2 regions of the Dasania marina DSM 21967 genome follow, and region 2 is predicted to be linked to the other one. Evidence: predicted binding sites of a transcription regulator. Region 2 holds the regulator's gene; the other holds the start of a gene.
What was found. The regulator LexA, encoded in region 2, represses DNA repair genes until DNA is damaged. The targets are predictions, from matches to a motif close to ACTGTNTNTANANACAGT.
Positions count from the first base shown of each region.

Region 1 (4,967 bases), on a different contig from region 2:
GGATTAGCTGCGGGGCTAAGCTCACTAGACACGGGTAATGCCCTGTCTTATATCACCGCCATCTCAATATCTGGCGCTTTAGCGGTGATTTTTTAGGTGATCGATGGGGTTATAACAAGCCATTAAGCTTTGGCGTTGCCTTACAAATTTGTGGCTTGGTGATTTTACTCAGCAAACAAACGGCATTGAGTTATTATCTAGGCATAGCGGTATTCACTATGGATTGGGCTTTCTCTTGGCCTTACTTTTTAAGCATACAAGCCAACTTGGATCATACCGGCACCGTCGTCGTAGCCGGGCAATTTAGTAATTTGGTAGGCAACTCAGCCGGGGCGGCACTCGCTGCATTTTTAGTAGGTAGCGCCAATTACAACTCAGCCATCTATTTAGCGATAGGCTTGAGCTGCTTAAGCTTACTCTTGATATTGTCTGCGCCTTTGCTCAAGCGTTTAACCACTAAGCAGCTATAAAAAATCACCCAAACCACACACTAATATGGCTCAGCCAAGGTAAATGGCTAGTGCCTTTTTGCAGCTCAGCTTGAAACTGAGCCCTATCAAAGGCTTCACCATTTAACACGTCGGCAGGCATAAATACTTCTGCCTGCACGCTGTCGCGCAGGTAATGTAGGTTAATTTTTTTGATGCTTTCGGTGTAGGCTATGCCTTCCCAGGTTTCATTAAGGGCGGCCATGACATCGCCACGCAGGGGCAGTAACACTACCTTGCCCTCTATACGAGCGTCGTCGTTGTCATCATCTTCTGGGTCTATATGCACAGTCACATCGGTAATGCTCTTCACATTTTTTAATAGGCTATCGGTAACCCACACGCCTATATTATGGCCTTCGGATACGCTGACTTTTGAGCCTACTTGTATGTGTATATCGAGCAAGGCATCGGCACCCATTTTTCGGCTACGCAACTCATGCACGCCGACTACTCCCTCAATTTGCATGATGATGCCTTTCATCCCGTCCACTTCTTCTGCCGATAGGGCGGTGTCGACTAACTCCTGCACACTCTCCCAGGCCAAGTCCCAGCCGATTTTAGCTATCATAATGGCAACTACTAAGGCGGCCACATTATCCAACCAACTAATGCCCAGCATGGCCCCGGCCACACCCACTAACACGACGATCGATGAGATAGCATCGCTGCGACTATGCCAAGCGTTGGCGACGAGCATTTTGGAATTATATTTTTCGCCTACGGCCTTGGTGTAGTGATATATCCACTCTTTGCTGACAATAGAGATGCCCGCAACCACTAACGCAGGCCAGGCGGGGATGGATAATTGTTCGCTATATAACAGCCGGTAAACGCTGTCGTAAGCCATGGCACCAGCCACGGCAATGAGTAATGCGCCTAAGACCACGGTGGCAAAAGTTTCAAAGCGGCCGTGGCCGTAAGGGTGATCTTCATCGGGGCCGTGATGAGAAAATTTTGACACCACGATCACCATGGCATCGGTAAGTAGATCCGAGAAGGAGTGTATGCCATCGGCAATCAAGGCATGGGAGTTGGCCAATACCCCTACAATAACTTTGGCGAAACCTAATAAGGCATCTAGCACTGCGCCTATCAGGGTGACTTTTTGAATTTCATGCTGGCGTTGCTGCGCGGGTGCATCCATGGTTTTACAAATTCACCTAAAAAGAATAAAGGTGCATTTAATCACAACCAGCGTTTAATGATTAGTAAAAAAGCAAAATGCCGACGCTAGTCCGGCATTTTATTGATGAATCAGGTATCCGGCAGCTAGAAGCTAGGGATTAGTGCCTAGATATTAGCTGGCTGCCGATAGTTCAGTAATATTAGACTCGCCTTCACCTTCACCCAAGCTAAGTAACACTTCTGGCTTGCCCTTGCAGGCAGTGATGACTTGCTCTTTATTGTGGGCTAATAACAAGCCTATAGTTTCGGCATCTTTTTCGCTAATACCTTCTGCATGCTTTTCTAAAAACTGGGTAAAGCTCTCAGCCAGCTCCAGCATTTTATCGTAGGCATCGGCGTCTTTTTTGTTATCAAACATACTGTCATCCCGGTCACATTTCCACATTGCCACAACGGCCATAAGCTCACCTTCTATGTTTATAGTTAGTTGTTAATAAAACGCGGTATTGAATCTTTTTACATAAGCGCCACTTACTGTATATAAATACAGTAAAGTTAGCAATGGCAACACTACCATAAAAACACATAAAAAAGGCCAGCACTACCGGCCTTAGCTGTTGTTATGCAGCGCTGCGCTGCCTATGCAGCTCTACCGCTTCGGCCAGCAGGTCTTGATGCTCAGCGTCTAAGTGGGGGCTGAGTACAGTCACCGCCTTTTTCAAAGCCGCAGAACAGGAGGCATCAATATTGATATGGCCCAGCTTGCGGCCAGGGCGCACCTCTTTGCCATACCAGTGGTAGCTTACGCAGGGCAGGCTGATACAGGCGGGGGAAAATTCACAGCCTATTAAATTCAGCATCAGCGTTGGCTTACAGTTTTGGCTTTGTGGCAAAGGCAAGCCAACTAAAGGCAATACCTGCATGGCGAACTGATTAGTCACCGCACCCATTTGGGTCCAGTGGCCGGTGTTGTGTACTCGCGGAGCTAGCTCATTCACTAATAAGCCCTGCTCGGTGACAAAACACTCCATGGCCATAATACCCACAAAATCAAGATGGTCGAGTATGTTGCCCAAGGCCGCTTCGGCCTGCTGTTGCAGCACGTCATCCACCGCCACATTGGCTAGGCTATAACGTAAAATACCTTCGCGGTGTATGTTTTCAGCCATGGGTAAAAAGTAGCTGTGGCCGCTGACATCGCGGGCACCGATAACTGACACTTCGCGCTGAAAGGGGATTTTTTGTTCGGCAATTAATTGGCCAAACATGGCCTCGGGCAATTGCTCGCCATTGTCAGGGCTAACGCGCCATTGGCCTTTGCCATCGTAACCACCAGTGGTGGATTTAACGATTAGCGCTTCACCCAATTGCTGATGGGCTTTAGCCACATCAGCACGGCTCTCTAACACGCACCAAGGGGCGGTGGGCACTTGCAGCTGATCCAGCAAGGTTTTTTGGCTATAGCGGTTAGGCAATAACTCAAAGGCCAAACGGTTGGCCCACTTATCTGAGGCATAGATACGATCTAGCCACTCGCTGTGGGGTAGGTGCTCTATCTCGGCGGTGATAACATCGTAGTCCGCGATTAACGCGGCAGCATCCACTTTCAGCCTTTGCGCAGTCGTGCCGCACAGCAACTCGCCGGTTTGCATATCCAGCCTATCAACTACCAAGCCTAGGCGGGCAGCTTCGGCAGCCATCATTAAACCTAATTGGCCATGGCCTAATATCAGCAGTGACTTCATGTAGTTAACTCTATTTATGCGGGTAAGCGAGGGTCGGCATTAGCCAATACGGTATCGGTTTGCTGCTGGCGGAAGGCATCGATTTTGGCCGCCACTTCGGCATCGCCCAAGGCAATAATTTGTGAGGCTAATAAACCGGCATTGGCCGCACCGCTGGCACCTATGGCCAAGGTGCCTACGGCAACACCTTTGGGCATTTGTGCGATAGATAACAAGCTGTCCATACCATTGAGGGCTTTGCTTTGCACTGGCACGCCCAGCACGGGCAAGGGTGTGCTGGCCGCAATCATACCCGGTAAATGGGCAGCGCCACCGGCACCGGCGATAATCACCTTAAGACCCTTATCCCTGGCGCTGCTAGCAAACGAAAACAGTTTTTCAGGGGTGCGGTGAGCCGATACCACTTCAACGGTATACGGCACGCCAAAGGTATCTAGCATTTCACAGGCTGCAGACATGGTTTCCCAGTCACTGCGTGAACCCATAACAACGGCGACGACTGCATCAGTCATAATTGCTTCTCTCAATAAGCATCAAGGCTAGGCCTTGTAGGTGTGGCCCTCAGCATTATACGCAGGGGCTCAGAAAAGCGGCTAATTGTAGCAGAGTCACTAGCTACCTGTGAACAACCCTAGTCCTTAGCTGACATTAGCGTCTGCGCAAGCTGTCGTCATACAGCTTTTACAGTAAGATAAAAAGGTCAGGCCGATATATCCGTAATATAAGCTATCATTAGCTTTAGCCAATTTATAACCGCAGAGCCAACGCTAGAATGTATAACCAGTACCAATTACAGAGTTTTCTTAACACCACTCTTGAGCACCTCAAGCAGCACGAGCTGCACCCCATTCCCGAAAACTATAAAGTCTGGTACGAATACACCAGTACCAGCACCCCCCAACTTAACGACGAAATAGATGCACTGATTGCTCAGCAAATAGCTATTAGTGAAGAAATCTGCCACAAATTATTAAAGAAGTATTTTGTTAGCGACGAACAAAAAGATTTTGATGCCGCGCGCTTAGCCTTTAGCCACTTGCTCAACATCATGATTAGCCAGATTGCTAACTGGAGCGACAGCAGTAACGACTTTTGCCAGGCCTTAGAAAAATGCACCACTAGGCTCAACAACGACCCCAGCATTAGCGAAATAAAAGATATCATTACCGACCTCACCCAAGAAACCTTAACGATAAGCTCGGCCAGCAACGATATTAACAGCATGCTCAGCTCACTCAACGGAGAAGTTAAACAGCTGCGCAAAGATTTAGAGCAGGCTGGCAGTGAAGCCATCACGGATAGCTTAACCGGGGCAGCTAATAGGCGCGGCTTGGATGAACGCTTACAAGCAGCCATAAGCGAAGCCAAAGATAAGCACCGCGATTTATCGTTAATTATGGTCGATCTTGATCACTTCAAAACCATTAATGACAAGTTTGGCCATAGCACTGGTGACAAAGTATTAAAACTGGTTGCCTCTATCATGAAAAAAAATTTGCGTAGCAGCGATTTTTTAGCCCGCTACGGCGGTGAAGAATTCACGATTATACTGCCCAATACCGACCTAGAAAATGCCATAAAAGTTGCCGAGCACTTGCGCAAGGCA
Region 1 is NZ_KB891575.1:97,561-102,527, forward strand. Features, by position in the region: gene B067_RS0100365 (MFS transporter) at 1-96, shown strand, start outside; gene B067_RS0100370 (hypothetical protein) at 159-470, shown strand; gene B067_RS0100375 (cation diffusion facilitator family transporter) at 475-1,635, opposite strand; gene B067_RS0100380 (YebG family protein) at 1,789-2,076, opposite strand; gene purK (5-(carboxyamino)imidazole ribonucleotide synthase) at 2,237-3,361, opposite strand; gene purE (5-(carboxyamino)imidazole ribonucleotide mutase) at 3,376-3,873, opposite strand; gene B067_RS0100395 (GGDEF domain-containing protein) at 4,134-4,967, shown strand, end outside.
Region 1: B067_RS0100380 (YebG family protein) is a predicted target of LexA. The motif match lies at 2,150-2,167, and genes of this name have one in related genera.

Region 2 (4,967 bases):
GATGCTAATTCAGTGGATCGCTAATAATAACAGGCAGTGCTTGGCTCAATAGCCCTCTAACCTGCCCCATACCCTGCGCTATCACCTTGTGGATATCGTCCATGGTAATCAGCTGCTCGCTACAGCCCGCCGCCGGGTTAACCACCAAACACAGGCTGGCATAATTTATCGCGAACTCTCTAGCCAGTGCCGCTTCAGGCATCGCCGTCATACCCACTACATCGCAACCATCCTGCGCCATACGCTTGATTTCAGCGGCGGTTTCTAAACGCGGACCCTGTGTTACGCCGTAGACTCCGGCATCGTGTACGGGGAGGTTTACGGCCTTAGCGGCAGCTAGCAACTGGCTGCGCAAGCTTGCACTAAAAGGGTGAGTAAAATCTATATGCTGCAGAGGATTACTCTCGCCATCAAAAAAACTCTGCTCGCGGCTATGGCTGTAATCAATCAGTTGATCGGGTAGCACCAAACTGGCCGCAGGCATAGCCGGGTTAATCCCGCCCACCGCATTAACGGCAATAATGTCGCTAACCCCTAGTTGCTTAAGCGCCCAGATATTGGCCCGGTAATTCACTTTATGGGGGGCGATGGTGTGCGGATTGCCGTGGCGCGCCAAAAACACGCAGCTTAGATCTGATAACTGGCTGCGCACTATCTCGCTAGAAGTTTCGCCATAAGGCGTCACCCTGCCCCCCACAGTGCCGCTCGCTACACCATCACCGGTAAACTCTTGTAAGCCGGTGCCACCGATAATGGCAACTATGCGCTGCTTAGTCATGGGCCGCCTTATTCGGATTGGCTTGCCGTTAAAGCAGCTTGCTGCTCTAACTGCAGAGGGCCAACTTTAAGGGTAGTGGTTGGGTAGGCAATATCAGCATCGTGCTTAGCGATAATCGCTAACACCTCCAATAACACCTGCTGTTTGATTTTGTGGTACTCAACCCAGTTGGTGGTTTTGGTGAACGTGTAAATAAAGAATTCCAAAGACGATGCCGCAAAAGCATTGAAGTTAACCATCAGGGTTTTATCAGTGTCGATATCCTCATTGGCCAACAAATAGGCTTTGACCTCCTCAACGATGGTGCCGACCTTATCAGCATCATCATAGCGTAAACCTATGGTTTCATAGATACGCCGATTTAGCATGCGCGAAGGGTTTTCTACCGTGATTTGAGCAAAGGTGCTATTGGGCACATACAGTGGCCGCGAATCAAAGGTGCGTATACGGGTTTGCCGCCAACCTATGTCCTCCACCGTACCTTCTATAGATCTATCGGGTGAACGTATCCAGTCGCCAATAATAAAAGGCCGGTCTAAATACACCATTAAGCCGCCGAAAAAGTTAGCTAATAAATCCTTGGCCGCAAAGCCTATGGCTATGCCGCCGACACCGCCAAAGGCCAGCACCCCGGAAATACTAAAACCCAAAGTTTGCAGCATCATTAAACTAGCGGTAATAATCACCGCCGTACGCAATAGTTTACCTAAAGCAAAAACAGTGGCCTCATCAACCGAGGATTCAGCGCTGTCGCCAGCAATTAATTGCTGCTCTATACGCTTAACCAAGCGTACTAAAAACCACGTTAATATGGCAATGAACAGCACTTCTCTAGTGGGCGCTATCAACGTAAAAATATAGGCCTCAGACTTTGCTCGTATAATATCCAGTACCAAGCTAGCGCCCATTAACCACACCATAATAAAAGCGGGCCTACGACCGGCGGCAAAAATAGCATCATCCCACTTATTAGCCGTTTTTTTAAACTGCCGCTCTAAGCGCGAAAATAAAAAGCGAACAAAATAGCTGACGATTAAGGTTAGCAGTACCACCGCAAAGACTTCCCACAGCCAGGGGTAATCTTCTAACTGAAAAACATCAAGTAAATCTTGTAAGAAATTGATAGCCATTGCCCTCTCTTTTTCATTTTTCTGTGCCTATAAACAAACGGCAGCCTAAGTAATTTATACAATTTTATCCAGTAATTATGCATTTATATACCATAAGCATATTAAAACTAGCTGGCATTTACCGCATTTACCTACACCAAAAGCTAAGCCATTGAATCATCACTGTTTTTTTATTGATTGCAATTGATTACCGGCTGTGTTGATGCATTTTTGCTCTTTTTATAACACTGGACAGTAAAAATTTAGCTGTTATTACTTGTGTGTAGCCATAAGAAATGAGGATAAAAGCAATGAGAAATATTATGCCTAGTGTTGGCAATTGGTATAAAGAATTACAGGGTGGCGGTATTTTTGAGGTCGTTGCCGTAGACGATATAAGTCAAACCATAGAAACACAGCATATCGATGGCGAGATTAACGAATTTGATCTTGAAAACTGGCATGAATTACAACTATTGGAAGTAGAGGAACCTGAGGATTGGCGCAATGCTTATGAGCTAAGTCATGAAGACTCGCTAGATCCCGATGCCGCCATACGCCCCGAAGAATGGTCCAGCCCTGTTAGTTACATAGAAACCGATATTATGAATGGTGTGCTGGACGACATGTAAAGCCTTCTACTGCAGTCGTTCAATTTAACTAATCAGCAGCCCAGGGAATAATAAAAAGGCTTGCAGTGCCGACAATGCTGTATATAATCACAGCCACTGTACATAAAAACAGACGGATTGGACATGAGTAAATTAACCGCACGCCAGGCCGAAGTATTAGCCCTAATAAAAACCCATATAGAAGAAACCGGCTACCCACCTACCCGCGCCGAAATTGCCAAGGATCTGGGCTTTAAATCCGCCAACGCCGCCGAAGAACATTTAAAAGCGCTGGCCCGCAAAGGTGCCATAGAAGTTATCCCCGGTGCCTCTAGAGGCATACGCTTACCCGAAAACAAGGGTATACCCATCGTGGGACAAGTTGCCGCTGGCAGCCCTATACTGGCTACTGAGCACATAGAAGATTATTGCGAAATGCCCAGCTCGTTCTTTAGCCCCCATGCCGATTATTTTTTAAGAGTACGCGGCGACAGCATGATAGATGTGGGCATATATGAAGGGGATTTACTGGCCGTACACCGCACAGCGCAGGCCAATAATGGCGAGATTGTGATTGCCCGCATCGATGATGAAGTCACCGTTAAACGCTACAAAACCACACGCAGTAAATATCAAATACAACTACTACCCGAAAACCCCGACTACCAACCTATAGAGGTAGATTTGAGGCAGCAAGACTTTGCTATAGAGGGTTTAAGTGTAGGCGTGGTTAGGCGCAGCTCTTAAGCCTTGTGCTGTTGTGCTAAACAGCGTTTGTTTTATTCAACAGCAGCAGTAATAACGGACCACCAAACTATTGGCCGCTTAAGCTAAAACGTTCTCCACAACTTTCTATATAAGCGTCCTCACTTTGCAACTGCGCATCATCGATAAGATGGTAGTAGCAGTTGCGCGATATTCTGGCACTCAACCCCCGGTCTACCAGCAATATAGGTATAGGTTCACCCTGCGGGTTGCTACTGACTTGCAACGGGTATTGTTTTGATAAGACGTATTTGGCGCCGGTATTGAGGGTAAAAATAAACGCTGGCTGGCCCTGCTCCTGCAGTATTTGATAGTCTATAGCCTGAAAAACCTCAGCCTCAACCCGAATACGCCATTTTTCTACGGGGGTAAGCAGATAGTACTCGCCATCGTCTTCGCGCCTTAAGATAGAGGCAAACAAACGCAGCAAGGGTTGCCGCTTAATCTCGCCGCCTTCATGCCACCATGATCCATCCTCTTTAATAACGATATCAATATCGCCACTCAAAGTAGGCTGCCACTGTTCAACAGGAGGGCGCTGAGGCTGGTCTTTTAGGTAAGCCTCTATACTGGCTAATGATTTACTGGCCACCACTAAGCTCCGCAGCTACGGCCAACATAGGTTTATGCAGCAGTGTTGTGATATTTTCACCGGCAAATGACAACAACGATTTACTGGCCTTTAGGCTCACCTTATCCACCACTTTTGCCGAGTTGACATCATAAAGGGTAATTAATACATCGGCCTGTTGATAGCCGGCTTCGTAACTGCCATCCAGATTTTGAAATTGCTGTAACGAACTTAGCGTAAACACTGCCAAAAAACTGGCCCGCTGCGATTTGGCCTGCTGTAACGCTGCCGCAAATGTGTTGGTATTCACCGACACTGCTCGGGCAAAATACACCGCAAAGGCCTGCTCTGACACCTGCAATAAAGGTTGCTGTATGTTTTTATCAGCCACTAGCCCAGCAATGACGAAACTGCTTTCGCGGGCATAAACATAGCTGTGCCAGCGGCTAATATTATAGTCATTAACTATGCCCAATTGGCGAGAGTAATGCTGAGCCCCATCAATAATATAGGCGGGCTCGCAAGCTGTGAGTAGTAATGCCAACACGGCAGCCCCAGCCACTTTACAGCTATTCATAGGTTTATCCTTCACTCTATTTTTATGGCTACGGTTTTACAGCAATTTTAGGCTAAAAAAAAGCCTTCACAAGGAAGGCTGTTTTAACTTACTTTAAAACGCGGACGGTGATGACGCCTTCGACGTCTAAGATTTTTTTCAGCACCTCGTCGCTAGGCACCTGCGCCACATCAATTAAGTTGTAGGCTATATCGTCTCGACTCTTATTAATCATATCCACCACGTTAATATCCTCATCCGCCAATAGGCTGAGGATAGTACCTAGCATCTTGGGAACGTTGCGGTTGGCAATAGCCAAACGCGGGGAGTCCGCTCTTTCCATAGCAATGCTGGGAAAGTTAACGGAATTTTTAATATTACCGTTTTCGATAAAGTCTTTAATTTGATCTGCTGCCATTACCGCACAGTTATCTTCTGCTTCATCAGTCGATGCGCCTATGTGTGGCGTTAAGATCGTATTGGGCACACCAATCAAGCCGGGCTCGGGGAAGTCGGCAATATACTGGCCTAAATCACCATCGTTTAATGCACTGATAACCGCGGCTGTATCAACAAT
Region 2 is NZ_KB891585.1:475,592-480,558, forward strand. Features, by position in the region: gene B067_RS0111720 (S-methyl-5'-thioinosine phosphorylase) at 5-778, opposite strand; gene B067_RS0111725 (mechanosensitive ion channel family protein) at 787-1,908, opposite strand; gene B067_RS0111730 (DUF6763 family protein) at 2,199-2,519, shown strand; gene lexA (transcriptional repressor LexA) at 2,643-3,245, shown strand; gene B067_RS0111740 (DUF1285 domain-containing protein) at 3,313-3,855, opposite strand; gene B067_RS0111745 (DUF4823 domain-containing protein) at 3,845-4,411, opposite strand; gene B067_RS0111750 (phosphoglycerate dehydrogenase) at 4,500-4,967, opposite strand, start outside.